2 regions of the Paenibacillus sp. IHB B 3415 genome follow, and region 2 is predicted to be linked to the other one. Evidence: predicted binding sites of a transcription regulator. Region 2 holds the regulator's gene; the other holds the start of a gene.
The links. Region 2 encodes Rex, which represses fermentation and respiration genes when NADH is low (regulators of the CRP and FNR family bind a similar motif). Its sites were predicted from a motif close to TTGTGAAATATTTCACAA; they were not measured.

Region 1 (15,555 bases), on a different contig from region 2:
GAATTAATATATATTTTTTAAGCTCCGCTTATAGATTGGCCAGCCGTCCGGATAATTTCGGGCGGTTTTTATTTAGTTAGATGTGACGCCCGGACAGGTATGTTAAAATAAAGGAATCAAGGACCTGAGTATCGTTAGAAAGGTGAAGCTGAGCATATGCAAATGGGCACGATTCTGGTAGTGGATGATGAACAACCTATTGCTGATATATTGAAATTCAATCTGGAAAAAGAGGGCTATGAGGTGATCTGTGCGTTTGACGGCAACAGTGCGGTTGAGCTGGCCCTGTCCAGACGCCCCGACCTGATGCTGCTAGACCTGATGCTGCCCGGCAAGGACGGGATGGACGTGTGCCGTGAGGTGCGCTCTGCACATCTGGATATTCCGATCATCATGCTGACCGCCAAGGACGGAGAAATTGATAAAGTGCTGGGCCTGGAGCTGGGCGCCGATGACTATGTAACTAAGCCGTTCAGTACGCGTGAGCTGCTGGCCAGAGTCAAAGCCCAGATGCGCCGCCAGCATAAGCCGGCCTTATCCGAAACGCCGAACGAAAGCGTGGAGAGCAAGCAGGGGGTATATCATTTCGGCTTATTCATCGATACGGATATGTATTTGGTCTACAAAGACGGCGAGCCGCTGGATCTGACGCACCGAGAATACGAGCTGCTGTATTATATGATTCGCCATGCCGGCAAAGTAATGACCCGGGAGCATCTGCTGCAGGCCGTTTGGGGCTTCGAATATTTCGGTGATGTGCGGACTGTGGATGTAACGATCCGCCGGCTCAGAGAAAAAATTGAGGAGAATCCCAGCAAGCCGGAATATATATTCACACGGCGCGGACTCGGTTATTTGATGCATAGCCCCAAAAGCGGAGGGCTGTGATGAAAGCACTGTCCTTTTTCCGGACGATTCAGGCCAGGCTTATCGTAATTTATGTGCTGCTGATTCTGATTGCGATGCAGCTGATCGGCGTATACTTTGTCAGCTCCATGAAGAATTCTCTGACCGATAATTTCACCAAGGACCTGAAGGCGCGTGCAGAGATGCTCTCGATCCTTACCGCCGACAAGTTCGGGAGTGAGACGGGCACGGCAGATGAAGAATCTGCTGTGGAAAGCCTGCGGGGCATGGTGAACAATCTGTATATTAACGGCGCAGAAATCCAGGTGCTGGATGCGAGCGGCAAGATTATTACCACCTCTGTTCCTTCACAGAATGATTATGTGGGCCGGCGCAATACGCAGACGGTTGTCAGCCGTGCGTTGCAGGGTATCAGTGACAACGAGGAATATATCATCGCGGATGACAACGTGCGCAAGAAGGTTGTGGCCAAGCCGGTGATTTCCGGTGATAAGGTCGTAGGGGCGATCTATATCGCCGCAGATATGAAGGATCTATATGCCACCATGAGCCGGATTAACAGCGTATTCCTCTCGGGGCTGCTGCTGGCGCTCGCGCTGACAGCGGTGCTGGGGGTTATACTCGCGCATACGATTACCCATCCGATAAAAGAAATGACCAAGCATGCCACTGCGGTGGCAGAAGGCCGCTTCAACCGGAAGGTTCCTGTATTCGGCAACGATGAGATTGGCCAGCTGAGCCAGGCATTCAACTATATGACGGACAGACTGCGCGAAGCGCTGTCGCAGAATGAAGAGGAGAAGGAGAAGCTGTCCTCCATCCTCGCGAATATGAGTGATGGCGTGGTAGCGACAGATGAGAGCGGCGCAGTCATTCTGATGAACACCCGCGCCGCCCTGATGCTTGGAGCGGAAGGGCCGCTTCCGGAGGGAGCGCCGCTCGATGAGCTGCTCGGCCTTGACCATGAGCAGTCCGGATCGCTGGCCCAGGGCAATGCGCATTCGTCAATGCTGCATCTGTCTCCGATGGGCGGAGAGGACCCGAATATCGTGCGGGTCACCTTCACCCCGATCCACCGGCGCGAAGGCGGCCGGATTGCCGGGACGATTGCGGTGCTGCAGGATGTCACCGAGCAAGAGAATCTCGAGGAGTCCCGCCGTGAGTTCGTGGCGAATGTATCGCATGAGCTGCGGACGCCGCTCACGACCATTAAGAGCTATGCGGAGGCGCTGGATGACGGTGCGCTGGATGATCCGCAGCTTGCCGTGCGGTTTGTCGGGGTTATCCGCAACGAAACGGAGCGGATGATCCGTCTGGTCACCGATCTGCTGCATCTGTCACGCCTGGATTCGAAGGAGTCCAGTCTGCGTATTCAGCAGACGGACATCGCCGAGATGCTGGAGGATGTGGCGGACCGCTTCTCCTTCCAGATCCGCCAGAAGCGGATTCATATCAGCACGAGAGTGCATAAGGAGGTAGCCGCTGCCTGGCTGGACCGGGATCAGATTGATCAGGTGCTGGGCAACCTGGTCTCCAATGCCTTGAAATATACGCCTGAAGGCGGGACGATCCGGCTTGAAGCCAGTAAGACTGAGGACGGAATGCTGGCCGTTTCTGTACGCGATTCCGGGATCGGGATTCCGAAGAAAGATATTGAACGCATCTTCGAACGCTTTTACCGGGTCGATAAAGCCCGCTCCCGGAACATGGGCGGAACGGGTCTCGGGCTGTCCATTGCCCGGGAAATTGTCAAGGCGCACGGCGGCTCCATTTCCCTGCAGTCTGAGCTGAATGAAGGCTCTCTGGTAACGTTCACGCTGCCTTTGATGAAGCATAGGGGGAGTGAGGCGTGAAGGAGAAAATCAAGTCATGGATGCTGTTCCTGCTTATACTCGGAAGCCTTGTGGAGAGCTATTACTTAATTTACAGGCTGCCGGGCAGTGATTCGGCGGTATTGTCGGAGAGCCAGTATGTGAAGACCGATATTATGGGACCTAAAGAGAAGGTAGAGAACCTGCTCTACCCGGACAAAATGATCATTCATATGGGAGAGGACAAGCACACGCTTTTCTATCCGAGCTCAACCTTCTATAATCTGATTCTGAACCGGCTGAAGGGGCGCAGCTTCGAGAGCTTCCAGCGCCGCTCCGTGCAGGATTTCGACTGGAATAAGATCCGCAGCGAGAATCCGGGCATTGAGCTGTCCTTCGGGGCAGGCATTCCGGTAACGCTGCTGCAGCGGGTGATGCAGATCTCGCCGGATTCGCTGTTTGAAGGAGAGAGCATCGACCGGATCTGGATTTACAATATCAAGAATGATTCCAAAGCGCATGCCATCTTCTTCAGCACACGCGGTGATATTGTGTATGAGGCGGCCAAAGCCGACCTGACGGTTCAGGACGTGCAGCAGCATGTGGACTTCGGCAAGAATCTGACGCCTTATACCGCTGTGAACGGCGAGTATTATGTCCCGGAAGCAGCAATTCCGCTGGTTGAGGTAGTGATGCCTGCGGGTATGTATACCATTGAGCAAATGCAGAGCACTCTGTTCTTCGATGCAGGCAGCACAAGATATATTCCTGAGAAGGACGGCTCCAAAATCTACACCGACAGCAAACGCAGCCTGCAGGTGGACCAGGAGCAGAACTGGATGAGCTATAGTGATCCTGCAGCACTTCCGGACGGGGACAGCACACCGGCGAAGGATGCGCTGGAGGCGGTGGAATTCGTCAATAACCATGGCGGCTGGAACGGAACCTATAGGCTGGCTGCGACTGAAGAAGGCCGGCAGGACCGCAAGGTGTCCTTTCAGCAATATTACGGTGCCTATCCATCTGGTTCCTATCCGATTATGAGTAATCCTCAGCTCCAGTACGGTGTGATCCATCTGGAGCTGCAGCAGGGGACTGTATCCTCTTATGAGCGCTCCCTGATGTATATGGATGAAGAGAAGTCCGAGAAAACCATTGTTGAGTTGTCCGGGGGTGAAGTGCTGAAGCAGCGGCTGACCCAGATCGGCAGCTCCTTGCGGGTTACCGATCTGACGCCCGCCTATATGCCTACGCTGACTGAGGAGAAGCTGCAGCTTCGTCCGGTCTGGCGCGTGACGCTCAGCGACGGCAGTGTACTGACGTTGAATTAGATTAGAGGAAAGCAAAGCTGATTTAACAAAAGGCGTGGAGGATCGAAGGGGGATTTTGGAACTGTAGGAGCGGTAGCGACCGCCTTTGTCTGCGGATTTCCACCGCGAAAAGCGGTTGAATTAAAGAAATCTGTAGACGGGCAGCGGCCGGAAGTCCAAATATTCACCGTAGTGACGTCTTAGCCTTACGTTGTTATCTGAGGAGGAAACGGTATGGACTGGGGAAGAGCCAAAAGTGTATTAATCTACGCCTTTCTGGTGCTGAATCTGCTGCTATGCTATCAGCTATGGATAGACGTGCGCGATCAGGTCAGCGCGGGGCTTGATTTCACTTCCCTGTCCGCAGAAACGCAGGCGGTGATGGAGGAGAAGGGCATCCGGCTGCTGTGTCCGATTCCGGCTGCCACTCCGCAGCTGCCGGATATCACGTACCGCTACTCCGGAGAAGAGCAGAATGAAGTGCCGGTGAAGCTTAATGAGCCGATCGACAGCAAGCTGATGTATTCCTCATTCTCCGAGCTGAGCAGTCTGCTGGAGAGCCAGATTACAGATATCGCGAATTACCGCTTTGATTCACAGGAGAGCGAGGTGGGCAAGTTCGTGCTTCATCCGCTGGTGGACAATAAGTGGTCGCTGTTCAGGGTAAGGCTGGAGCTGATCAACAGCGATCAGAAGATTGTGGCGTACCGCTGGCCGCAGATTGAGATCGGTGCAAGCCGGAGTGATAATCTGCAAAAGGTGCTTCCGGCCTCACAGGCGCTCAGCAGCCTGATCGAGAAGTATTTTCCGGCCGATTCTGCGGTGAAGGAGATTGAGCTTGGCTATTACGGCGAATTGTTCAATTCCGAGAGTCAGGTGGCTTCGCCGATGTGGCGGTTTATGCTGGAGAACGGCAGTGCCTATTACGTGGATGCGATAAGTGCGGACATTATCAGTCCCAAGACAACAGAGTAGAAGGAGCAGGAGAGATATGGGGATTTCATTTACAGTACTGTCCAGCGGTTCTACCGGGAATGTGACGGTGGTGCGTAACGGCGAGACCACGCTTATGATCGATGCGGGCCTTAGCGCCAAACGGATAGATGAGCTGCTGGCGATGCGTGAGCTGACAGGAGCAGAGTTAGACGGGATTCTTGTGACCCATGAGCATTCCGATCATATTAAAGGGCTTGGGGCGATGGCGCGCAAATATGATCTTCCGATCTATGCGAATACCAATACCTGGGGAGCGATAGAGAAGGGGATCGGCAAGATTCCCGAGCATAACCGGGTCATTATGGAAACCGGGCAGCACCGGGATTTCGGCAGTATGCGGGTAGAGTCGTTCGCGATTTCCCATGATGCGGCGGAACCGGTAGCCTACAATTTCTATGACGGAAAAGAGAAGCTATGCGTAGCCACAGACCTCGGGTATGTCAGCGACAAGGTAAGGACGGCAATATCGGATGCCGATGTGCTCGTGCTGGAATCGAATCATGATATTGAGATGCTGCGGATGGGACGTTACCCGTGGAATACGAAGCGGCGGATTCTTGGCGATCTGGGGCATCTGTCCAATGAGGCAGCGGGAGCAGCGCTCAGCGAGATTCTGACGGGGCGGACCAAACGTACCTATCTGGCTCATTTGAGCAGGGACCACAACATGATGGATCTGGCAAAAATGTCCGTACGCGGGGCAATGGAGGACCGGGGCTGCTTCTTCAAAGACAACGAGTTCAGGCTCTGTGACACCTATTATGACCGGCCTACGCCATGGGATAAGGTGAGCCAGTCATAAGGCGGTCCACTTCAGTGATTTTGTGCTCCAGCTCCTGGCGGGAGAACAGCCCTTTGTCAATCAGCAGCTCGATCATCGCACTTTGGACAAGAATCAGGTGGTAGTGTTCATCCTTAAGATCACCCAGCTTGCCGATAAACTGTACCAGATCCATACTTGTTGAGAATGACTCCATAGTCCGGCCCTCCTTTTGAAATGGATTGTAGCGGGAATGTAAAAAATTCGCATCTTTTTAACACAGAAAAAATGTGGGCGGTGCTGCTGCCTGTGATACAATCATATAGAACGTTCCTTTAAGTTATGAGCTGTTGCCGCTTCTAATTCTAGTGTAGTCTTTTAGGTTGCAAAATATTCCGGATACAAGCTTATATACTTTTTAGTAGGTTGCAAGAATAGGAGAGCCCCCATTGCGCTTAGAACCCACAGGAATGTGGTGAATGAATCAAGTGAAACCTTTTAGCACTTTGTGAAGTCTAAGAGATATAGCGGTTAAGCTCGGGCGTGGTTGCTTGGCGTTCAGGTCTTGAATGCGGTGGCAATAGAGGGGAGAGGATTTAACGTGGGATTGTTTGATGATGATTTCTATTCAACCAAGGTGTCGCGGCGCAGAGCCGGCAAACAGGGTACCTCCAAAGGATACGCCGAAGGGAAATGGTCTGTCCGCAGGTCACGGCGTTCGCTGGCAACATGGCAGGTATCGCTGATCAGCTCCGTATGCAGTGCGGTTGTGGCTGTATTGCTGTTCAGTCTGGTTACGGGACAGCTCACCGAGGAGAAAGCACAGGCCCCGGCAGTCATTGACAAGGTGGCTGTGAGCAGTGCGGATCCGTTTGACCGGATTATTCAGGCTGCTGCGCTTGTCCGCCCGGCGGCAGTAAGCATCATTAACCATAAGGAAGACAACAAGGAACTTAATATTCTCGATGAGTCTGCATTAGGATCGGGAGTTATCTATAAAAAAGATGAAGATAAGGCATATATCATTACCAATAATCATGTGATTGAAGGCTCCAGCAAGCTGGAGGTGGTTACCGTGGATGGTGTGACCCGCAAGGCAGAGCTGGTCGGTGCCGACAAGGTGAGTGATATCGCAGTGCTCTCTATTGATTCCAAAGGTATCAACACGGTTGCGCAGATCGGGGATTCCTCCAAACTGCGTCTGGGTGAGACGGTCATTGCGATCGGCAACCCGCTGGGCCTCGGCGATACGCTGACCTCTGGCATTGTGAGCAATACAGAGCGGACGATCCCGGTATCTCTGAACCAGGATGGGGTATACGACTGGGAGCAGGAGGTTATCCAGACCGATGCTGCCATTAATGAAGGCAACAGCGGGGGTGCACTGGTTGACCTGGACGGCAAAGTGATCGGCATCAACACGATGAAGATTTCGGATACGGGTGTGGAGGGGCTGGGATTCGCGATTCCTGCTAACCATGTAATGGAGACAGCGGATGAGCTTGCGGCTAACGGGAAAATTGCCCGTTCCTACCTGGGCGTGTACTCTGTGGATTTGAATAATCCGTATGTACCGCTTGCTGAAGACCAGCGCAAAGAGCTTAACCTTCCAACTACGGTAACCGACGGGGTTGTAGTATTGGATGCAGTGGGTCCGGCAAAGGATGCAGGCCTGCAATTCAATGATGTAATTACCAAGTTCGATGATAAGTCAATTACATCCACCTTGTCCCTGCGCAAGTATCTGTACGACCATACCAAGATCGGCGATGATCTGCAAATTACATTTTACCGCAATGGTGAAGTGAAGCAGGTGACGGTACAGCTTCTTGAGAAACCCGAGGAATAAAACCGGAAGCGGCCGTATATAATAATAAGGCAGTCAGGATAACGGAAACGGTTCATGCCGTCCTTTTATGCAAAATTTAAGAGGACGGAGCCCGTTTCAAGTCCAAATTAATGGGGTAAACAATGATATCGGCTATAAATATTACTATTTAGACCAACTGGTAACCCTTACATTGGGAAGAAGACCTTATAAGGGAAAAAACGGAGAAATTCGGATAGGACAGCTTGCCTTTGTTAATAAGGTGTGGTAACATGAAATTATTCATACAATTGATACCTAATTCTCGCATTGAAAAGGGCTGTCAAATGAATCACAACCTTTCTCAATGTGTGAATTTTTTCTTTGTCTGAAGATAAAAAGAACATATTAATTTAAATTTGTGGAGGTAACACACATGCAAACAGGTACAGTTAAATGGTTCAACGCAGAAAAAGGATTCGGTTTCATCGAAGTTGAAGGCGGAAGCGACGTATTCGTTCACTTCAGCGCAATCACTGGCGACGGCTTCAAAACTTTGGACGAAGGCCAACGCGTTGAATTCAACGTTGTTCAAGGCAACCGCGGACCACAAGCCGAAAACGTTGTAAAACTGTAATTAATAGAAGGTACCGTCCCCGCTTGTGAAAGTTGGGACGGTCTTTTTTTATCGTTACTCAGCTTGTAACATAAAGGAAGGGAGGAACGGCAATGAACTACCGGAAGAAGCCTTTGGAGGAAGTACCGGAAGAAAATACCGCAATATGGGCCTGTACCAACGATGGATGTAACGGATGGATGAGGGATAATTTCGCATTTGAGCATGCGCCTTCTTGCCGTCTCTGTCATTCCCCGATGGTTCGTAGCATGAAGATGCTGCCGCAATTGCTTAATTCGAATGGCGATCTCAAATCGCTTAAGAAAGGTATTTCCATTACCTAAACCAATGCCTTTATGAACCAAGACAACTATAAATGATGGACAAATCCAAGACGGTGAAACCGTCTTATTTTTTTTGCTTTCTAACCGTAATATTGTGATATTTGTCACAAATTTATTGAATTTCATGCTCGAACAGGGTGTATAATGTGATAATTATCACACTTTAGGCCCTGAAAATTTGACAGAATAGACATATCGAATGGGGAGAAGGAAGGGGAGAAATATGGATACAGTAATACTGTCGCGTATACAATTTGCGTCGACGACGATTTTTCATTATTTCTTTGTGCCGGTATCGATCGGACTAGCGCTCTTAATTGCTATTATGGAGACCATGTACGTTAGAAAAGGCAATGAAGAGTACAAAAGAATGGCGCAGTTCTGGGGGAAGCTGTTCCTCATTAACTTCGCAGTAGGCGTAGTGACAGGGATATTGCAGGAGTTCCAGTTCGGAATGAACTGGTCTGACTATTCGCGCTTCGTCGGTGATGTTTTTGGAGCCCCGCTTGCTATTGAAGCCTTATTGGCCTTCTTCCTGGAGTCCACGTTCATCGGAATCTGGATCTTCGGCTGGGATAAGGTATCCAAGCGTATTCATCTATTATCGATTTGGCTGGTAGCCTTCGGAACGATGCTGTCTGCATTCTGGATTCTGGCCGCCAACTCGTTCATGCAGCATCCGGTAGGTTTCCAGATCAACAACGGACGGGCTGAAATGAATGATATCTTCGCACTGATTACAAACGGTCAGCTGCTGGTGGAGTTCCCGCATACAGTGCTTGCCGCATACGCTACAGGAGCCTTCCTGGTAACGGGGATCAGTGCTTATAAATTGCTCAAGAAGCAGGATGTTGCCTTTTTCCGTAAATCGTTCGAGATCGCGGCAATTGTCGGTATCATCTCTTCATTTGGCGTAGCTGTAGCCGGACATGCCCAAGCACAGTATCTGGTTGAAACACAGCCGATGAAGATGGCCGCATCCGAAGGGCTATGGGGCGAGAGCGGTGACCCGGCACCTTGGACGATTTTTGCTAATATCGATACAGAGAATCAGACCAGCAGCGGAGAGGTGCAGATTCCGTATCTGCTCAGCTTCCTGTCTTACAGTAAATTCTCCGGTGAAGTTAAGGGTATGCTGGAGCTCCAGAAGGAGTACGAATTAGCGTATGGACCTGGAGATTATATCCCGCCTGTCAAAACAACCTTCTGGAGCTTCCGGATCATGGTTGCGGCAGGCTCGCTAATGATTGCGCTTGGCGTGTATGCCATCTACCTCATGTGGCGCAAGAAGATGGACAAACCGAATACCTGGTTCATGCGGTTCATGTTCTGGGGACTACTGCTTCCGCCGATTGCCAACACGTCAGGCTGGATTATGACGGAGATCGGGCGGCAGCCATGGACAGTATTCGGACTTATGACTACGGAAGACAGTGTATCACCTAATATTACAAGCGGACAGGTGCTGTTCTCGGTGATTTCGTTTACCGCAATCTATGCCATATTGGGTGCGGTAATGATCGGCCTGTTCATCAAGGTTATCAAAAAAGGCCCTTATGCTATGGATAACGAACACGGTGAATCCCACGATCCGTATAACAAGGAGGATTAACCCATGTCACTTAATGAATTATGGTTTCTGCTGATTGCGGTGCTGTTTGTCGGGTTCTTCTTCCTTGAAGGCTTTGACTTCGGTGTAGGGATGGAGACGCAGATTCTGGCCAAGAATGATACAGAGCGCCGGGTACTGATTAATTCCATCGGGCCGTTCTGGGATGCGAATGAGGTATGGCTGATTACGGGAGCAGGCGCGATGTTTGCCGCCTTCCCGCATTGGTATGCGACGCTGTTCAGCGGATTCTACATCCCATTCGTGTTCGCTCTGCTGGCACTGATTGCCCGCGGTGTTGCCTTTGAATTCAGAGGTAAACGCGATTCGAAGACGTGGCAGAAAACCTGGGATGTCTGCATCTTCTTCGGCAGCTTCCTGCCGCCGTTCCTGCTGGCTGTGGTGTTTGCCAGCTTCATCAAAGGCTTGCCGATTGACGGGGATATGCAGATGTATGCCGGTTTCTTCGATATCGTAAATGCCTATACAGTTGTAGCGGGAATTACAGTAGTTCTGCTGTGTCTGGTACATGGACTGATGTTCACTACGCTCCGCACTCTGGGAGACTTGCAGGAGCGGGCCCGTAAGCTGGCCCAGAAACTGCTGATTCCTCTGGCAGTGCTGCTGGTGGCCTTCGTTATAATGACGTACAATATGACAGATATCTTCGATAAACGCGGAACCCTGCTATGGATTGTAGTTGCTCTGGGCGTAGTCGCTTATCTGCTCTCCGGATACTTTATGACCAAGAAGAAGGATGGTTATGCCTTCGGAATGACCGGGGCGGTAATGGCGCTGTCGGTAGCTTCGATCTTCATCGGACTGTTCCCGCGGGTCATGATCAGCTCGCTGGATCAGGCGTTCAACCTGACGATTACGAATGCGGCTTCCGGCCACTATTCACTGAAGGTAATGACGATCGTGGCGCTGACCTTGCTGCCATTCGTGCTTGGTTATCAGATCTGGAGTTATTTCATCTTCCACAAACGGGTTCACGAGAAGGAGCATCTTGAATACTAATGGATAAAAATTTGCTTGGGTACAAAGGAGTAAAGCCTGTCTTTCTGATTGTCGGCTTCCTTACCCTGGTGCAAAGCCTGTCCATTCTTCTGCTGGCTAAATCGCTGGCTGAAGTTGTCTCTGCGCTGTTTGCGGGAGAACCGCTGAAGGAACAAGGGGCTAAATCGCTCTTGTTCCTTCTTGCGTTTCTCGTGCGCCATGCCTGTGCCATGCTGATGAGCCGCACATCTTACCGCTTCGCGGAAGCTACCGGCAGCAGCATGCGGAGACAAATGATGGACAAGCTGTTCCAGCTGGGACCGAGGCTGGCAGGTGACCGGGGAACCGGGAATGTGGTCACACTTGTGCTTGAAGGAGTAACCAAGTTCCGCACCTACCTGGAACTGATTATTCCGCGGATGGTCGGTATGGCGGTAACACCGGCTCTGCTGCTTGTCTATGTATATACCCAGGATACGTCCAGCGGTGTCATTCTTACCTTAACGATGCCGATCATCATTGTCTTCATGATTCTGATCGGTATGACGGCCCGCAAGCAGATGGACCGTCAGTTGAAGTCCTATCGTACGCTTTCCAATCATTTCGTGGATTCGCTGCGTGGGCTGGAAACCCTGAAATTCCTTGGACGCAGCCGCAGCCATAGCGAGAGTATTGCAACGGTCAGCGACCGCTACCGCTCGGCCACGATGCGTACGCTGCGCGTGGCTTTCCTGTCTTCATTCGCAATGGACTTCTTCACCATGCTGTCGGTGGCATCGGTAGCGGTTAGCCTCGGACTGCGTCTGGTCAATGAGCAGATGACACTGGTTACGGGGTTAACGATCCTGATTCTGGCCCCGGAATATTTCCTGCCGGTGCGGCTGGTGGGCGCGGACTTCCATGCCACACTCGACGGCAAGGAGGCCGGAGAGGCGATGAAGAGTATTATTGACCGTGAGGCCGTGCAGGCGAAGCTGCTGGAGCCGGGGGAACAGGAAGCTATACAGGGTGGCAAGGCTCCGGGAGCGTTTTTCACGTGGAACAATAACAGCTCTTTACGGCTTAACGAAGTTAGTGTCAAATATGAAGAAGAAGGTGCATCCTCGCTCGAAGAGGTAAAGCTTGAATTCAAAGGATATGCGAAGATCGGCATTATCGGGGAGAGCGGAGCGGGCAAGTCTACACTCGTGGATATCCTGGGCGGCTTCCTTCATCCGACCTCCGGCAATATCACGATTAACGGAAATGGGGTCAGTGCACTTACGGATGAGGAGTGGCGTAAGCAGACTGCTTATATCCCGCAGCGTCCTTACATCTTCAGCGGCACACTGGCTGACAATGTGCGGTTCTATTATCCGGAGGCTACACAGGAAGCTGTTGCGGCTGCACTGGAGTCTGCCGGATTATCGAAGCTGATATCCTCGCTGCCTGGCGGCTTGGATGAAATGATCGGCGGCGGCGGACGTTCGCTCAGCGGCGGACAAGAGCAGCGTGTGGCACTGGCCCGTGCTCTCTTGAGCAGCCGCCCGGTTATGCTGCTGGATGAGCCGACGGCTCACTTGGATATTGAGACAGAATATGAGCTGAAAGAAACGATGCTGCCGCTGTTCGAAGGCAAGCTGGTATTCCTGGCTACGCACCGCCTGCACTGGATGACCGACATGGATCTGATTGTCGTCATGCAGCAGGGACGGGTAGCCGAAGTCGGCACACACAGTGAGCTGACAGCCCGTAAGGGTGCTTACTATGAGCTTATTCAAAGTCAATTGGAGGGAATCCATTGAAACGTGAAGGATGGTTTGCTCCCTATTACTCTGCCTACTTCTGGCGGTTCGTGCTGATCATTGCCTTAGGCGCACTGACGATCTTCTCGGCGTCTTCCCTGATGTATACCTCAGGTTTCCTGATCTCGAAGGCATCGATTCCGCCGGAAAATATACTGATGATCTATGTGCCAATTGTCGGCGTGCGCACCTTCGGAACCAGCCGGGCCGTCATCCACTATGTGGAGCGGCTTGTGGGGCATGATACCATTCTGCGCATTCTCTCGAAGATGCGTATCCGGCTCTACAATATTCTGGAGCCGCAGGCCTTGTTCCTGTCCTCGCGCTTCCGGACCGGGGATATTCTCGGCATGCTGGCCGACGATATCGAATATCTGCAGAATGTGTATCTCCGCACGGTCTTCCCGAGCATCATTGCGCTTCTGATCTATGCAGTAGCCGTTATTTCGCTCGGCACGTTTGATCTGGCGTTCGCCCTGCTTATGGGCCTGTACATGCTGATCCTGGTGGCCGTATTGCCGCTGATCTCCCTGCTGTTCACCCAGAAGCGTCAGCGTCAGGTGAAGCAGGAGCGCAACCGGCTGTATCAGAAGCTGACCGATGCCGTGCTGGGTCTGGGCGACTGGGTAATCAGCGGACGGCAGAGCCAGTTCGTCGACACTTATGAGGCCGACGAACAGACCGTCGCCCGGACGGACGGTGCGCTGCGGCGCTGGGCGCGGCTGCGGATGTTCATCGGCCAAGCCGTTGTCGGGCTTGGCGTGCTGTCCCTGCTCTACTGGGCAGGCGGACAGTATGCCGATGGAGCGATTGCCGGAACGCTGATTGCCGCGTTCGTGCTGGTCGTCTTCCCGGTAGCGGATGCCTTCCTGCCCGTATCGGAGGCCGTGGAGAAAATTCCGCAATACCGGAATTCACTGGAGCGTCTGAATGGGGTAGAAGCAGCGGAGGGAGCTGTGCCGCCCGCGGCCGAAGCAGCCAAGAATGCAGAAGCCAAAGCGAAGGCGGCTGCCGCTGTGCAGGCGATTCAGGCCAGCGGGCAGGCCCATATTGAACTGAAGTCGGCGGGCTACCGCTATGCGGCGGGAGACGACTGGTCAGTGCAGAATATGGCGCTGGACCTGCCGCAGGGCCGGAAGGTTGCCGTGATCGGCCGCAGCGGAGCCGGTAAATCGACGCTGCTCAAGATGGTGCAAGGCGTAATCACGCCAACCATCGGCTCCGCGACGATTAACGGAATTGACGCTGCGGCTTACGGTGAGCAGATTCCGCAGCTCATCGCCGTGTTGAACCAGAGCCCGCATCTGTTCGACACCACGGTGGCGAACAATATCCGGCTCGGGGACCCGGGGGCTTCGGAGGCAGCGGTTAAGCAGGCGGCAGCCCTGGCGAAGCTGGATCCATTGATCTCTTCGCTGCCGGAGGGCTATAACACTCCGGTACGCGAAGCAGGGCAGCGCTTCTCCGGCGGAGAGCGCCAGCGGATGGCACTGGCCCGTATTCTGCTGCAGAATACGCCGGTCGTTGTGCTCGATGAGCCGACGGTAGGCCTTGACCCGCGCACGGAGCGCGAGCTGCTGGCCACCATGTTCGAGGCGATGGCGGGCAAGACGCTGATCTGGGTTACCCATCATCTGGTGGGTGCGGAGCAGATGGACGAGGTGATTTTCATGGAGAATGGCCTGGTGGAGATGCGCGGCACCCATGCGGAGCTGATGGAGCGGGAACCGCGTTACCGCAAGCTGTATGAGCTGGACCGGCCGAGCCAATTCATGAATGCGGCGGCTGATAAATAAATATGGATAGATCAAGAAGCTCTCTCCGCCCGGTTGCCGGGTAGAGAGAGCTTCTTTGATGTAGGGATTACTGTATAATGTGCAATTAAAAACAGCGATGAGGTGTACTTGCAGACTATAACTGTAGTTCATACAACTAAATCAGCCCGAATTCGTTAATGCGGTCATTATAAGGCCGCTTAAGTGTACAGATTACAATTAAACGGATGCCGGGGGCGGAAAACAGACCTTTTAGTTGTACGAAGTGCAGTTAAGCGCAACAGATGTACCGAAAATGGGATATCTGTATATCAGTTGCGCTTCAGCAAGCGATTGTACAAAGTAGAATTCACTGCGATTAATCTGAGGTAGTACCCGCCCGTTATATACCGTACTGCTCCGACACCCAATCCGCGAACATGGCATAGTCTTTCTCTACCTGCCCGGCATAGCCGTAAGCCCACTCTGCGATATAACGGGCAAAGGCATCAGAATCGGGACCCATGGCCTTGGCGATCTCCTGCTCACTGTGATAGTCGAGAATACCCTTGTCGACATCGGCATCGGCGCGGGCATGCATTTTGGCGGTCAGGCTGCCCATCTGCTGGATAACTACGGTCAGCTCGTCCATGTCTGCGATATTCTCCAGCTTCAGACTTTTTTTGTACGGGGAACGCTCTCTGACATAGAACTCCCGGCCGTCCATCGTTAAGAAGCCGAGGTAGGGATCAGCCTTGTGGTGCATCGCCTGCTGGGTCGCGGATACACGTTTGCCCTGATGGGCAAAGGATTGCCAGAACGAGTCCGAGTAGGGAAGGAAATAGGCGGGAACGGGAACACGGACTTCTTTTACCTCGAGTACAGTATCGTCGGTTCC
Region 2 (15,555 bases):
ATGATCCAGGAGGTCATGACGGCGCTTGATCAGGATAAGCATCTGCTGATTGAAGCAGGAACCGGCACCGGCAAATCGCTGGGCTACCTGCTTCCGGCCATTTATCACAGTGTCCGCAGTAATCAGAAGGTCATGGTCAGCACTCATACGATCAACCTTCAGGATCAGCTGCGTGAGCGCGACATCCCTCTTTTGACGAGTGTTGTGCCCTTCCCGTTCAAGGCAGCGATCTTTAAGGGAAGAGGTCACTATTTGTGTCTCCGCAAGTTTGAACATAGAATTAATAAAAGGGACTTCACAAGTCCCAGGGAAGAAGCGCTTACGGCCGCGCAGATGATGGTCTGGCTGACCCAGACGGAGACCGGCGATGATGAAGAGCTGAACTTAAGCGGGCGCGGCGGTGATTTCTGGGAGACCGTAGCCAGTGATACCGACTCTTGTCTGGGACGCTCATGTCCGTGGTTCCGGAAATGTTATTATCACCGGGCCAAGCATGAAGCCGGGATTTCCGATGTGGTGGTGACTAACCACTCCAAGTTATTCGCAGATGTTAAGGCCGGGCATCAGCTGCTTCCGGCTTACGAGCATCTCATCATTGATGAGGCGCATCATCTGGAGGACATTGCCGGCAAACATCTCGGAATGCAGATGAAATATTTCACCGTGGCGCATACGCTCACCCGTCTGTACAAGGACAGCCGGAGCGGACAGCTGCCTGCCCTGCGCCAGACCCTGCAATCGTCCGGCAGTGAGCAGGCTTCGGAATGGAGCAGTGTTATCGACCGGATCTATCCGGATCTGCTTACCGTCAAGGAGTCCTGGGATACACTTAGCGACAAGCTCTTCGGCTTGCTGCCTGAACGCAGCGATGCCGGAGCCGGTGAAGCCGGCCAGCTTGTCGCACGCCTGCAGCCGGGCAAGAAGCCCAAAGAGTGGGAGGAGCTGGCTGCTCTGGAGAATACACTCCATCTCAGCTTGAGCGATATCATCCGCAAGGGTGATAAAATGCTTAGTGAGATGCGTGATACGGACAGCCAGTCCTCTTCGGACAGTCTTGTGACGGATATCGGCGGGTTGTTCAAGGACCTGGCCTCCATCCGGGAGCAGATCCGTTTCTTTATGGGACTGAACGACGAGAATATCGTCTACTGGCTGGAGGGGAGCGGCAATTACCGCGGCAAATCGCTGCAGATGTATGCCGTTCCGGTGGATGTGAGCACCCAGCTCAGGGAGCTGTTCTTCGACAAGAAGAAGAGTATCATCCTGACCTCGGCCACCTTGTCTGTGGATAAGTCATTCCAGTTCATGATAGATAATCTCGGTCTTGGTGAGGCTGCAGAGCAGGGCCGTCTGATGACAGCCCTGCTTCCGTCGCCGTTCAAATACCGTGAGCAGGCACTGCTTGTCATTCCCCGTGATTTCCCGAGTGTCAAGGGAAGCATTGGGGATGCCCGCTTTGTGGATACACTGGTCCATTCTCTGGCAGAAACTGCCGTGGCTACCCGCGGGCGGATGCTTGTGCTCTTCACCTCCTACAAGATGCTGCGCCAGGTCTATGATCCGCTGAAGGAGGCCCTGGCTTCGCAGGATATCGCGGTGCTTGGACAGGGCGTAGAAGGCGGCAGCCGGAGCAAGCTGATCCGGCGGTTCCAGGACAGTTCGGCGTCTGTCTTGCTGGGTACGAGCAGCTTCTGGGAAGGTGTAGATATTCCCGGGGAAGCTTTGACCTGTCTGGCCATTGTCAGACTTCCGTTCCAGCCGCCTAATCATCCGCTGGCTGAAGCGAAGTCGGAGCTGCTCCAGGCACAGAAGAAGAATCCGTTCATGAAGCTGTCCGTCCCGCAGGCCGTAATCCGCTTCAAGCAAGGCTTCGGGCGGCTGGTCCGCACCGCGCAGGACCGCGGAATCGTTATTGTATATGATACCAGGGTAATCGAATCTTATTATGGGAAGTATTTCCTGTATTCGCTGCCCGGTCCCAAGATGGAGCATATGCTGACGGATCAGATCGTTCCGCGGATTGCAGAATGGCTTGAAGATGGCGGGGTTTAATAATCCGTCGCCGGTTGATATTATGTATAAGTAATTATTGTTCTGAAGTCCCGCGCTCCACGGCTGCTGCCCACCGGGCAGTCCCGGAGCACGGTTCCTATAACCGGCTTATCACGAAGCATATGCTATCAAACTTTTAGGAGGAGAAAACATGAAATCGGATAAAATATCGGAGGCCGTCGTTCGCAGACTCCCAGTGTACCTGCGTTTCCTGAACGATCTCCAAAAACGTGAAATCTCAACAGTTTCTTCTCAGGAGCTGGGACAGAAGCTTGATCTCAACCCCGCCCAGATCCGCAAGGACCTGGCTTATTTTGGTGATTTCGGCAGAAAGGGCATTGGTTATGATGTCTCTTATCTGATCGAGAAGATCCGACATATTCTTAAGCTGGACCAGCAGATTAATGTAGCTCTGGTAGGTGCAGGTAATCTCGGCCACGCCTTGTCGAATTACAATGCCTACTTGAAGGATACGATGAAGATTACAGCTGTATTTGATGCTTATGAGCCTAAGGTAGGCCAGCAGATCAACTCGCTGACTGTTCAGCCGATGAGTGAGCTGGGGGATACCATCCGTGCACAGGGCATCCGCATCGGGATTATTACCGTTCCGGACAGTGAAGCACAGAACGTTGCTGACATTCTGGTAGATTCGGGCATTGAGGCGATCCTGAATTTTGCCCCTGTAATTCTTAAGACTCCGGCTAATATCCGGATTCATGCCGCCGATTTCACTACGGATTTGCAGAGTCTGGCGTATTATTTGCATGACGGAAAGGACGAAGCTGAAGATGAGCAGCAATAAAACCATTATTAAAGACGGCCGTTTTCTGGTACCTGGCAGTGATAAGCCGGTGCTGAGCGGTTATATGACCATCGAAAATGATCTGATTACTTACATAGGTGAAGCGAAGCCTGTAATTGAAGAGGGCGCAGAGGTTATTGACGGCAGCCGTCTGCTGTTCATGCCCGGCCTGGTCAACACCCACGGCCATGCGGCGATGTCGCTGCTGCGCGGCTACGGCGATGATATGGTGCTGCAGGCTTGGCTGCAGGAAAAAATGTGGCCGATGGAAGAGAAATTCACCGGTGAAGATGTGTACTGGGGAACCTCTTTGTCTGTTCTTGAGATGCTGAAGGGCGGCACTACGACCTTCCTCGATATGTATGATCATATGGACCGGGTTGCTGAGGTTACAGAGCAGTCAGGCATCCGTGCAGTACTTATGCGCGGTGTTATTGGCCTGTGTCCGGAAGAGGTGCAGAATCACAAGCTGGCTGAGGCGATTGCTTTTGCCCGGAACTGGCATGGCAAGGCTGACGGCAGAATTACTGCGATGCTCTCGCCGCATGCGCCTTACACCTGTCCTCCGGAGTTTTTCATGAAGTTTGTCCAGGCGGCTCATGATCTTGATCTGCCGATGCACACGCATATGTCCGAAACGCGTCATGAAGTGGAGCAGAATGTGGCCGATTACGGCCTGCGTCCGGTCGCTCATCTGGAGAAGCTGGGAATGTTCACCCGGCCGTCCCTGATCGCCCACGGTGTTCATCTGAACGATGAAGAGATTGAGATTCTGGCCCGCCACAATGTTGGCGTATCCCATAATCCCGGCAGCAACCTGAAGCTGGCCAGCGGAGTAGCCCGTGTTCCTGAGCTGCTTAGAGCAGGAGTTAAGGTCTCCCTGGGTACGGACGGTGCGGCAAGCAACAACAACCTGGATATGTTCGAAGAAATGCGGCTGGCCGCGCTGATTCACAAAGGCGTAAGCGGTGATCCTACAGCAGTACCGGCTCCAGAGGCGCTGCTGATGGCGACCGAATATGGTGCACAGTCTATTTTCCTGAACCAGGTAGGCCGGCTTGCAGCAGGGATGAAGGCCGACTTCATCGCGATTGATATTGATCAGCCGCATTTGCTGCCGCATACCGATCTTTTGTCCCATGCGGTATATTCAGCCAGTGGCAAGGATGTGGAGCATGTCTGGGTGAACGGCAAACAGGTTGTGAAGCACGGACAATGCCTGACACTAGATGAAGAAGCCATCCGCCGCAAAGCGCAGGAAACGTTCGAGGGGCTGCTTAAACGGTAATACAGGTTATATGGAAAGGAAGCTGCATGTTGAAGAAGAGGAGAAAATGGCTTCCGTTGGGGATTTCCCTGGTTCTGCTCCTTCTGTTCGGACTAAGCCAGTTTTATGCCTACATTATGAAGGATCAGTGGAACGAGCGGAGTGAAGCCAAAGAGATTGCCAGAGCGCGGGACGGCTTAACTGAGGTATCCAAAGCACAGAAATCCGTCTGGGATGAAAATGCGATTTACTGGGTGCTTACCGGAAAAAATGATGCAGGAACCGAGCTGATGGTTTGGGTCCGCTTTACCAAGGAAGGCCAGCCAGCCGGAGGCGACAACGATTTATACGCGGAGGAGCTCAGCAAAGGGACTTCTGAGGCGCAAATCCGTGATATTATAGCTGCCCAGCTTCCGGGTATTACGATTAAGCGGCTGCTGCCGGGAGTGTATAACGGAGAATATGCCTGGCAGCTGTTCTACAAAAAGGACGGCAGGTTCTATTACAGCTTCTACCGCTTCACAGACGGCAGTGCCATCGGTGAAGGGTATAGCCTGCCTAACCGGTAAGCGGCAGCAGGCAGTATATTACAATTTAAGCGGGGGAAACAGAGTCACTGTTCTCCTGCTTTTTTGTTGAAATGAAAAGTTGATTTTAGGGGGAGAACGGCTAGAATTATTCTTGCGCTTGTGGCTCCGGGTTAACTATGGCTTAATTATAAATGTAAAGCTGACGGCTGGAGAGCCGGTTGAAGATCTGACAGTATCAATCCGTATATATGGAAATACATATGATTTGCAATACTGTAATACACAAAATCAGCAGCAGAAACGTTCGTGATTTGCATACAGGGGGATGAATAAAATGGAAGTTCTGGCTTATTTAGATCAAGCGGTGGAACTGTTCAAGGATGAGCTTGGGACCAATCTGTCGGGGATCTATTTGCATGGTTCGCTGGCTATGGGCTGCTTTCATCAGGATCGAAGTGATATTGATCTGCTGATTGTCGTACACGACAAGCTGCCTGTAGAGGTCAGCAGGAAATTGGCCACAAAAGTGATTGCTTATCACGACAGTCTGCCGAACCGGCGCGGGGTTGAGCTAACTATAGTACTGAAGAAATATTTGAAGAATTTTGTACATCCAACACCTTTTGAGTTTCATTTCTCGGACTTTCATCTGGACCGGTATAGAAATGATGAGCATTATCTGTGCGGGGGGTTTGAGGATGCCGATCTGGCGGCACATTTCGCGGTCGTATATCAGCGGGGGATTATCCTGTATGGTGAGCCTATACGGGAAGCATTTCTGCCGGTAGACCGGCAGTACTACCTGGATTCCATTCTTGGTGATATTGGAGATGCGCCGCAGAACATTATGAATCTGCCAGTCTATTACACACTGAATTTGTGCCGGGTGCTGTATTATTTGCAGGAAGGATATATATCCTCCAAAAAGGAAGGCGGGATATGGGGACTGCAGCATTTGCCGGCTAAATATCATGGATTGCTTAAGCAATGCCTGGATGAATATAGCGGAGGGATAAGCCGCGGCGGATATGATCAGGCGTTATTAATTGATTATGCAGAGTACATGGCCGGCGAAATCAGACAGCACCAAGCTAAAGTGTAAATTCAAACTAACAATGAGTGAAGCGGACTGAGAAGCCCTTATTTGTTCTAAAAAGCTTATTTTGGCATCGAAGCGGACTGAGATTCCGTTATCTTGTTCATTTAAGCCCGAAATGGGGTGTGATTGTTAATTAACGGAATCTGAGTCCGCTTGGCCCGCAAATCCGCCTGATCTGCACAATTAACGGAATCTGAGTCCGCGCCAGCTGCAGACGGTTTTTTTGAAGCGTCGACCTTAAAAAAGAGGCGAAACCGCTTCAGCTTTGGACCTGGAGGAATTAACGCTACTCCTATGTCCATATCATTTCAAAAGAGAGCGCCGCAGGCATTTATATGCCTACAGGGCGCTCTTTTTCATTATCCTTACCGGCAAAGCTAATTCTGTCCACATTTATTGCCGATAAGAAAGATAATCTACTGGATCATCCAGAAATTAGAATCAAAAATTTTAAATATATTCACACTTTTATGTAAAATCGTATATACACCTGTGATATACTACTACTTGTATCAAGACATGCTTAAGAGCATGTCAGTCTCGGAAGGGCGCTAGACACGCTAGTTTGGTCATTATTATAGATTTATGTTCGGTCATCTTTGAGAGGAGGACGTTTCTTGAAACTGCGTCTTATGCCTGTACTGCTAACGTCTCTGCTGTCCGCTGCATTGTTATTCGGTGGCTGGTATTCGTACCGCCAGTTCGCTGTGCAGGAGCCGCTGCAAAAACTTGTGTCATCCTATGAGGGAGTGAAGGATTCCCATATTAGTATTAAACGCAATGAGGTTACTTTGAAACTTGATTTGCAGCCGGGCACGAAATTACGTGAGCTCGTGCAGTATGTATCCAAAGAGGGCAGCTCAGCTATCAACGGCCGGACGCTCAAATTGGATGTCGAACAGAACTCCAGCGCTTTGCTGGATGAGTATTGGGATAAAGCCATGTTCTCTGTTGCAGAGGCGATGGAGAGCCGGAAGTATACATTAATCCCTGCCAAGCTGGATGGTCTGAAGATGGAAGACAGCAAGTACAGCGGGGTTACAGCAACAACGGAAATAGACGACAACAACGTGTATGTGAGCCTGAGCAACGGTACGGAGAGTAAGTTCATCATTCTGCCGCGTGCGGCGGCTACGATGGGAGTGTGGAACAATGCCTAAGTATTGGAAAGAGGTCCTGGCCGGATTTGTTCCGGTTATGCTGATTTTTATGGTTTTTGTTGGGATTAACATTTTCCCTGTAATTATAGCTTTCGGCATGGTCGCTGCCCTCCTGTTTATTGCCCACGCACGCGGCGGTCTGGCGGTAAATGCAGGTGCAGATAAGAAACGCAAGAAGAATGGGCCGTCCAAGCTGACTTTTGAGGAAATCGGCGGCCAGGACAACGCTAAGCAGGAACTGCGGGAAGCACTGGACTTTCTGATCCGGCATGAAGAAATCAGCAAATTCGGGATTCGCCCGCTGAAGGGGATTCTGCTGACAGGGCCTCCGGGAACCGGCAAGACGCTGATGGCCAAGGCTGCGGCACATTATACCGACTCTGTTTTTGTAGCTGCTTCAGGCAGTGAGTTCGTGGAAATGTATGTAGGTGTCGGTGCCGGACGTGTCCGTGATTTGTTCAAGGATGCTCGTACCCGTGCGCTTAAGGAGAATAAACAAAGTGCCATTATATTTATCGATGAGATTGATGTGATCGGCGGCAAGCGTGAAGGCGGGCAGCAGCGTGAATACGACCAGACGCTTAATCAGCTGCTGACCGAGATGGACGGGATCTATAACAATGAAACCCCGCGCATTCTGCTGGTAGCAGCAACGAACCGCAAGGAAATGCTGGATTCCGCACTGCTTCGTCCGGGCCGGTTCGACCGCCACATCCAGGTGGACATGCCCGACAAGAAAGGCCGCAAGTCGATTCTCGATCTGCATGCCAAGAACAAACCCCTGCATGAAACAGTAAGCTTGGATAAAATCGCCGAGGAAGCTTACGGCTTCTCGGGTGCTCAGCTGGAAAGCGTGATGAATGAAGCGGCGATTTACATGATGCGTGAGAATCTGACCCAGGTAGAGCAGCGTCATCTCTCGATGGCAATTGACAAAGTGATGATGGGTGAGAAGACCGACCGGGAAACGAATCATGAGGAGAAACAGCGGGTAGCGATTCATGAGCTGGGACATGCTATTATGGCTGAACTGCTGCGTCCGGGAAGCGTTAGCCAGGTTACCCTGACTCCGCGCGGACAGGCTCTCGGGTATGTAAGACATAATCCGCAGACCGAGCAGTATCTGTACACGAAGGATTATCTGGAGAATCAGATCATGATTGCCCTGGGCGGAGCAGCTGCCGAAGAGATGTATTACGGCGGACGCAGTACCGGTTCACGCGGAGACTTTGACCAGGCGCTGAGTATTGTCGAAACAATGATGAAATCAGGACTTACCTCCCTTGGGATTGCGAATCTGCAAATGGTAACCACTGAAGAGCTGATGAAAGAGAATAGTAAAATACTGGATGAGCTGATGGTCCGCACGAATGACCTGCTCAATAAGCAAAGAAATGTATTTGATTACTCTCTTGACATTTTAATGAAGGAAGAAGTTCTCTCCGGAGAGCAATTTCGTTGTCAATTTCGTGACAGTGTCCTTTTACCGGCATAATTCTTTATGCCGGTTATTTTTTTTTACTTTTCAGACATGCTAAGATATCATTATATGTCGGGCTACATATTTTTTTCGACAGACAAGGTACAATACAAAAGTATAGATACCTGAAAGGATGGAGACTTTTAAATGAATTTTAAAAAGATCGGTGTCATCGGCGGTGGCACAATGGGACAAGGGATTGCTGAAATGCTGGCAGCCAAGGGCCTGGATGTAATGCTGGTGGAGAAAACTGCAGACAGATTGAACTACTCCTACGAAATGATCGAGACCAGTCTCGACAAACAGCTGGAGAAATGGGCCATTACCCAAGCGGAGAAGAAACTGATTCTTAGCCGTATCCAAAAAGTGACACATTTTGCTGAACTGAGCTCCTGCGATATGGTCATTGAGACCATCGTTGAAGATCTGGAAGCGAAGCAGAAGGTATTCAATCAGCTCGATCAGGTGTGTCCGAGCCACATTATCCTTGCCAGCAACACGTCAACTTTAAGTTTGACTGAGCTTGCAAGCTCGACAATGTATCCGGAACGCGTAATCGGCATGCACTTCATACACCCTGTAGGGAAGGTAGATCTGGTTGAAATCGTGCGCGGACTGAAAACTTCCGACAGCACTTTTGAAGATACCAAAACCTTTGTTGATGAGATCGTTGAGAAAAAAGGCGTAATGATCTATGAATCCCCGGGATTTGTAACCTCACGCCTCATTTGCCTGTTCATTAACGAGGCTATGCATGTGCTGCAGGAAGGTGTCGCTTCTCCTGAAGATATTGATGATGCTATGCGCATTGGCTACCAGTTCCAGAACGGACCGCTTGAAATGGCAGACCGTTTCGGTCTGGATTCCGTTCTTGCTGCACTTGAGAACATGTTCCGTGAATACGGCGAACTCAAGTACCGTCCTTCCACGATTCTTAAGAAGATGGTACGTGCAGGTCAACTGGGTGCGAAATCGGGCGAAGGCTTCTTCAAGTATGACAAGGATGGTGACCGTGTATGAATATCTTAGTTATTAACTCCGGCAGTTCTTCATTGAAATACCAGCTGTACAATATGACAGATGAATCTGTACTTGCCAAAGGTCTGGTAGAACGTATCGGGATGGATTCCTCCATTCTGAACCACAAGCCAACCGGCAAACAGGAAGTAACTGAAGTAAGCGAAATTCTTGAACACAACACGGCAATCCGCAAAGTGCTTGCTTGTCTGACTGACAAGGAACATGGCGTAATTGCTTCCACCGACGAGATCAATGCCGTAGGGCACCGCGTAGTACACGGGGGAGAATTCTTCAAGGCTTCCGCACTTGTAGATGCAGATGCGAAGACGAAGATCCGCCAGCTGTTTGACCTTGCGCCGCTGCATAACCCGGCTGCTATGATGGGGATTACAGCGACTGAAATTAATATGCCAGGTGTGCCTCAGGTTGTTGTATTCGATACTGCCTTCCACCAGACGATGCCTGAGAAGGCTTATATGTATGCCATTCCGAGAGTGCTGTACAACAAATACAAAGTCCGCCGCTACGGCGCGCATGGTACCTCCCATGATTTCGTCAGCAAAGCTGCTGCAGATTATCTGGACCGTCCGCTGGGCGAACTGAAGATTATCACTTGCCACATCGGTAACGGAGCAAGCGTGACTGCAGTTGATGGCGGCGTGTCGGTGGATACTTCCATGGGTATGACTCCTCTGGAAGGCCTGATGATGGGTACACGCAGCGGTGACCTTGACCCGGCAATTGTTCCTTATGTGATGAACAAGGAAGAGCTGTCTGTCGGTGAAGTGAACTCCATGCTGAACAAGCACAGCGGACTGCTGGCTATTTCTGGCGTTAGCAGTGACATGCGTGATATTATTGACGGTGCGGAGAAAGGTGAGGCTAATTCTACGCTTGCTTTTGAAATGTACGAGTACCGTTTGCGTAAATACATCGGTTCTTACGCAGCTGCCATGAACGGCGTAGATGTAATCGTGTTTACTGCCGGTGTGGGCGAGAATGCTTCCCTGCTGCGTGAAAAAGTACTGAACAATCTTACGTTCCTCGGAATCGAACTGGATGCAGAAGCTAACAAGGTCCGCTCCGGCGATCCGCGCCGCATCTCTACGGCTGGTTCCAAGGTTCAGGTGCTTGTGGTTCCGACAAACGAAGAGCTTGTCATTGCACGTGATACTTACAGTATTGTGCAAGGAATTAACGGCTAAATTAGAGGAGAGATCTTAGGCATGGCTAACAAGAGTGTAATCAAGAATGTGAATGAGCATGTTGGAGAGAGTGTTGTTATCGGATGTTGGGTTAACAACAAGCGCTCCAGCGGTAAAATTCAGTTCCTGCAGCTTCGGGATGGTACAGGCTATATCCAGGGCGTTGTGGTGAAATCGGAAGTACCTGAGCAGGTCTGGGATGATGCCAAGAGCCTTACCCAGGAAAGCTCGCTGTATGTTACCGGAATTATCCGTGAAGAGCCCCGCAGCCAGTCAGGTTTTGAAATGACGGTTACAGGTATAGAGGTATTGCATCTTACTGAGAATTATCCGATTACGCCCAAGGAGCATGGTGTCGACTTCCTGATGGATCACCGTCATCTCTGGCTGCGTTCTTCCAAGCAGCGGGCAGTAATGGTGATCCGAGCGGAGATTATCCGTGCGGTTCAGCAGTTCTTCAATGAGAGTGGATTCACGAAGGTTGACCCGCCAATTCTGACTCCAACGTCAGCTGAAGGCACGACCAACCTGTTCCATACGAAGTATTTCGAAGAGGATGCGTACCTGACCCAGAGCGGACAGCTGTACATGGAAGCTGCTGCAATGGCTCTCGGACGCGTATATTCCTTCGGACCTACCTTCCGTGCTGAGAAATCCAAAACCCGCCGCCACTTAATCGAGTTCTGGATGATTGAACCGGAAATGGCGTTCACAGATCATGAAGAAAGCTTGCGTGTGCAGGAAGATTTCATCAGTTTTGTGGTGCAGTCCGTACTTACGAACTGCCGTGCCGAGCTGGAGGCGGTTGGCCGCGATGTCTCGAAGCTGGAGAACATCAAAGCGCCGTTCCCGCGTATTTCCTACGACGATGCAATCAAGTTCCTGAACGAAAAAGGCTATGAAATCGCCTGGGGCGATGATTTCGGTGCACCTCATGAAACGGCTATTGCCGAAATGAGCGACAAGCCGGTCTTTATTACCCACTATCCGGCTTCGTTCAAAGCCTTCTACATGAAGCCGCATCCTGAGCGTCCGGAAGTGGTGCTGTGCGCGGATATGATCGCTCCTGAAGGCTACGGTGAGATTATCGGCGGATCACAGCGTATCGACGATCCGGCGCTGCTGGAAGCCCGTTTCAAGGAACATAATCTTTCGATGGATACCTACAAATGGTACATGGATCTCCGCACTTACGGTTCCGTTCCTCACTCCGGCTTTGGTCTGGGGCTGGAGCGTACCGTAGCCTGGATTTGCGGTCTGGACCATGTGCGTGAAACGATTGCCTTCCCTCGTACGCTGTACCGTCTTTACCCGTAAGGATGGGCAAAGGGGGCTTAAGTATGGACGGAAAAGGATGGAATACCTGGGGCGAAGGCGTAGCCTTCGGCCTGGAGAACGGAATGGCCGTCATTCCTTATGCACTCTTGAAATATTACCGGAAGCTGAATCTGACTGGCAGTGAGGCAATGCTGCTGATTCATCTGCTCTCGTTCCGGCAAGTGGAGGGAATTGATTTCCCTTCACTCGAGGAGCTGCAGGCCGTAACTGGACGCAGCATCTCGGTTATTGCCGGAGAGCTGCAGAAGCTCATGAAGGAAGGATTCATCAGCATCGACGGAGATAACGACGAGCTGCGCGATATCCATTATGAGCGCTACAACTTCTCCGGACTGTATGGCAAGCTCGGTGCTTATCTGGCCGAAGTCTCGCAAGAGCATTCGGAGGAGAAGCGCAGCCGTGCTGAGAGTGAGCCGGGTTCCCGGGCTGCCGCCCATTATTCCGGGTCACCTGCTCCGGAGGGCGGTTATGGCCGGCCGGCCGCGCCGGGGGGCACGGAAGCCGAGGAGAGCCGCAGCCTGTTCAGTATTTTCGAGAAGGAATTCGGCCGTCCGCTGTCTCCGATGGAATGTGAGTCCATTTCCGGCTGGGTCGATGAGGACCGGTATCCCGAAGAGCTGATTCTGCTTGCACTGAAGGAATCTGTCTTCGCCGGGAAAGTTCATTTCCGCTATATTGACCGCATTCTGCTGGAATGGGCCCGCAACCGGGTGAAGAACGCCCAGGATGTCAAAGCCTATTCCCAGAAATTCCGCAGCGGCGGAAGATGAAATCATAACGTTACGATGCCTGTCATAGAATGAATTAAATTCAAGGGCACTGCTTTCCAGGGTACACCGGAGACAACCCCGCAGCTTACTGCGGGGTTGTCTTTTTTGTATATATATTGAGTTCAGAAAAGGAGTGGAGCGTATGACCGAATGTAAAGAATCCAGGCAGATTCTTACGAAGGGTTACGATGCCTGTCATAGAATGAATTAAATTCAAGGGCACTGCTTTCCAGGGTACACCGGAGACAACCCCGCAGCTTACTGCGGGGTTGTCTTTTTTGTATATATATTGAGTTCAGAAAAGGAGTGGAGCGTATGACCGAATGTAAAGAATCCAGGCAGATTCTTACGAAGGAAGAGCTGGTGGAACAATTAAGGGCTTGCGGGATCAAGGAAGGACAGAGCTTGATAGTACATGTATCCCTCAGCCGTCTGGGTTTCGTGATTGGCGGGGCGGAGACGTTAATTCGTGCGCTGCTGGAGCTTGTCGGTGTGAACGGCACCCTGATGATGCCTTCACAGACCTGGAAGAATCTCGATCCCCAGACCGGGGTGCACTGGGAAGAGCCTGCGGAGTGGTGGCCGCTTATCCGTAAATATTGGCCTGCGTACGACAAGGAGGTTACTCCGGCGATCGGGATGGGAGTAGTGGCTGAAATGTTCCGGAAATGGCCAGGAGCCACCAGGTCGGATCATCCGGCCCGTTCTTTTGCCGCGCTCGGCAAACATGCGGAGTATCTGGTAAAAGACCATGATCTGAGCAATATCTTTGGCGCCGGTTCACCCCTGGACAAATTGTATCAGCTGAACGGGCATATTCTTCTGATTGGCGTAGGCTACGACAAGAATACATCGCTGCATCTGGCCGAGACCCGTGCTGACTATCCGGGGAAGCAGATGGTTAATGAGAGCAGTGCTGTTCTGGTGGAGGGTGTCCGCAAGTGGTTAACTTACCCGACACAGGCAGTGGATGACAGTGATTTTGTCCCATTGGGGCAGGAGTATGAGCAGGCGGTGAATCTGCAGATTCACCGGGCCGGGAATGCAGAGGTAAGATTAATGGAACTCAGGTCATTGGTAGATTGGGCAACGGTTTGGATGGAGCAGCATAGGTAGGGGGAAGGCAGACAACAAATAGCCCGCAGATGCTTCGGGGAAGCGGTCTGCGGGCTGTTTTGTGGAGATAGGGTTAATGTAACACGAACAAATGCTAAGAATTATTGCAGCTCTTTCTCCAAAGACGATCCCATTTCACGGGAACGCTCGGCACAGCGGTTAACTGCAGCGATGACCGTTTCGAAAAAATCTCCGCGTTCCAGCACTTCAATCGCGGCTTGGGTAGAGCCGTTCGGCGAGGTGACCTTCTTGCGGAGCGCGGCAGGTTCTTCACCCGTCTGCTGCACCATCCGGGCAGCTCCCAGCACGGTCTGAACCGTAAGCTCGCGGCTCTGCTCAACCGGCAGTCCGCCGCGGATGCCAGCGGCAATCATGGCCTCCATCATGTAGTAGATATAAGCCGGTCCGCTGCCGGAAATTCCTGTTAAGGTTTCCATCCGCTCCTCATCAATTACGGCCGTTAACCCGACAGCTTCGAAGATATTAAGGGCTGTGCGGCGGCTCTGCTCGTCAACCTCTCTGGAGAAGGCTATGCCGGTTGCACCCAGGCCGATGGAGCTGGAGGTGTTAGGCATCGAGCGGACTACAGGCAGTTGTTTACCCAGCAGACCCTGCATGGTGCGGATCGTAAGTCCGGCAATCACGGAGATCACGAGCTGATCCGGTGACAGCAGCGGGCCCAGATTACGCAAGGCTTCTGCGGCATCCTTAGGTTTCATCGCAAGCACGATTACAGGTGCTGTACGCAGAGCTTCTGTTTTTTGTTCGGGATCATTGTAGCCCAGAACACCATAACGGCTGCGCAGTTCAGCCAGACGTTCGCTGCTGCTGCGGTTTAGCATGATGATTTTGCCGGATTCCACTACGTTCCGGGCGATCATTCCGCGCACAATTGCCTCAGCCATCGAGCCTGCGCCATAAAAAACGATATTATGATTGATAAGTGGAATGGATGGTTGCTGACACATGGCTGGTAGTCCCCCTAAAAAGTTATGTTAGCATATGAAGCATGAATACTTGATTATCCCCTGATTTGGCCGGAGCCATGGATAATATACTTGCTTGAAGTCAGCGCAGGCAGCCCCATCGGGCCGCGGGCGTGCAGCTTCTGGGTGCTGATCCCGATTTCGGCACCAAAGCCGAATTCAAAGCCGTCAGTGAACCGGGTGGACGCGTTATGATATACAGCGGCGGCATCCACTTCCTGCAGGAAACGGGCGGCACTCGCGGCATCCTCGGTCACAATGCACTCGGAATGTTTGGTGCTGAACTCGGCGATATGCTCGAGAGCCGCTTCCAGAGTGTCCACGATTTTGACATTGAGAATATAGTCACTGTATTCCGTGGCGAAATCCTGCGATGTAACCGGCAGAGCCCAAGGGACTAGAGCGATTGTAGCCGGACAGCCGCGCAGTTCCACATGGACACCGCGGAAGGCCTCTGCCAAAGCCGGCAGATGACTGGCGGCAAAATCACGGTGAACGAGCAAAGTCTCCATAGAGTTGCAGACAGAAGGCCGCTGCGCCTTCGCATTCAGGCTGATCCGCTGCGCCATCCCGGGTTCGGCTGTGGCATCCAGATAAGTATGGCATATGCCTGCACCTGTTTCAATTACCGGTACCGTGGCATTAAGCACGACATTCTGTATGAGTGAGCTTCCGCCGCGCGGAATGATGACATCCAGCAGACCGTTCAGCTTCAGCATTTCATCGA

Region 1: QW71_RS08015 (cytochrome ubiquinol oxidase subunit I) is a predicted target of Rex. The motif match lies at 8,604-8,621, and genes of this name have one in related genera.

The regions. Positions count from the first base shown of each region.
Region 1 is NZ_JUEI01000015.1:45,396-60,950, forward strand. It holds gene QW71_RS07965 (M23 family metallopeptidase) at 1-7, shown strand, start outside; gene yycF (response regulator YycF) at 157-888, shown strand; gene walK (cell wall metabolism sensor histidine kinase WalK) at 963-2,720, shown strand; gene QW71_RS07980 (YycH family regulatory protein) at 2,717-4,009, shown strand; gene yycI (two-component system regulatory protein YycI) at 4,223-4,963, shown strand; gene QW71_RS07990 (MBL fold metallo-hydrolase) at 4,980-5,786, shown strand; gene QW71_RS07995 (hypothetical protein) at 5,755-5,961, opposite strand; gene QW71_RS08000 (S1C family serine protease) at 6,346-7,593, shown strand; gene QW71_RS08005 (cold-shock protein) at 7,988-8,188, shown strand; gene QW71_RS08010 (cold-shock protein) at 8,281-8,511, shown strand; gene QW71_RS08015 (cytochrome ubiquinol oxidase subunit I) at 8,735-10,123, shown strand; gene cydB (cytochrome d ubiquinol oxidase subunit II) at 10,127-11,140, shown strand; gene cydD (thiol reductant ABC exporter subunit CydD) at 11,140-12,903, shown strand; gene cydC (thiol reductant ABC exporter subunit CydC) at 12,900-14,699, shown strand; gene QW71_RS08035 (DUF2252 domain-containing protein) at 15,061-15,555, opposite strand, start outside.
Region 2 is NZ_JUEI01000098.1:5,303-20,857, forward strand. It holds gene dinG (ATP-dependent DNA helicase DinG) at 1-2,052, shown strand, start outside; gene QW71_RS31190 (redox-sensing transcriptional repressor Rex) at 2,204-2,857, shown strand; gene QW71_RS31195 (amidohydrolase) at 2,844-4,145, shown strand; gene QW71_RS31200 (DUF5590 domain-containing protein) at 4,172-4,693, shown strand; gene QW71_RS31205 (aminoglycoside adenylyltransferase domain-containing protein) at 4,989-5,756, shown strand; gene QW71_RS31210 (hypothetical protein) at 6,371-6,913, shown strand; gene QW71_RS31215 (AAA family ATPase) at 6,906-8,408, shown strand; gene QW71_RS31220 (3-hydroxyacyl-CoA dehydrogenase family protein) at 8,541-9,413, shown strand; gene QW71_RS31225 (acetate/propionate family kinase) at 9,410-10,618, shown strand; gene asnS (asparagine--tRNA ligase) at 10,640-11,935, shown strand; gene QW71_RS31235 (DnaD domain-containing protein) at 11,959-12,726, shown strand; gene QW71_RS31240 (aminoglycoside N(3)-acetyltransferase) at 13,042-13,842, shown strand; gene proC (pyrroline-5-carboxylate reductase) at 13,944-14,810, opposite strand; gene QW71_RS31250 (glutamate-5-semialdehyde dehydrogenase) at 14,864-15,555, opposite strand, start outside.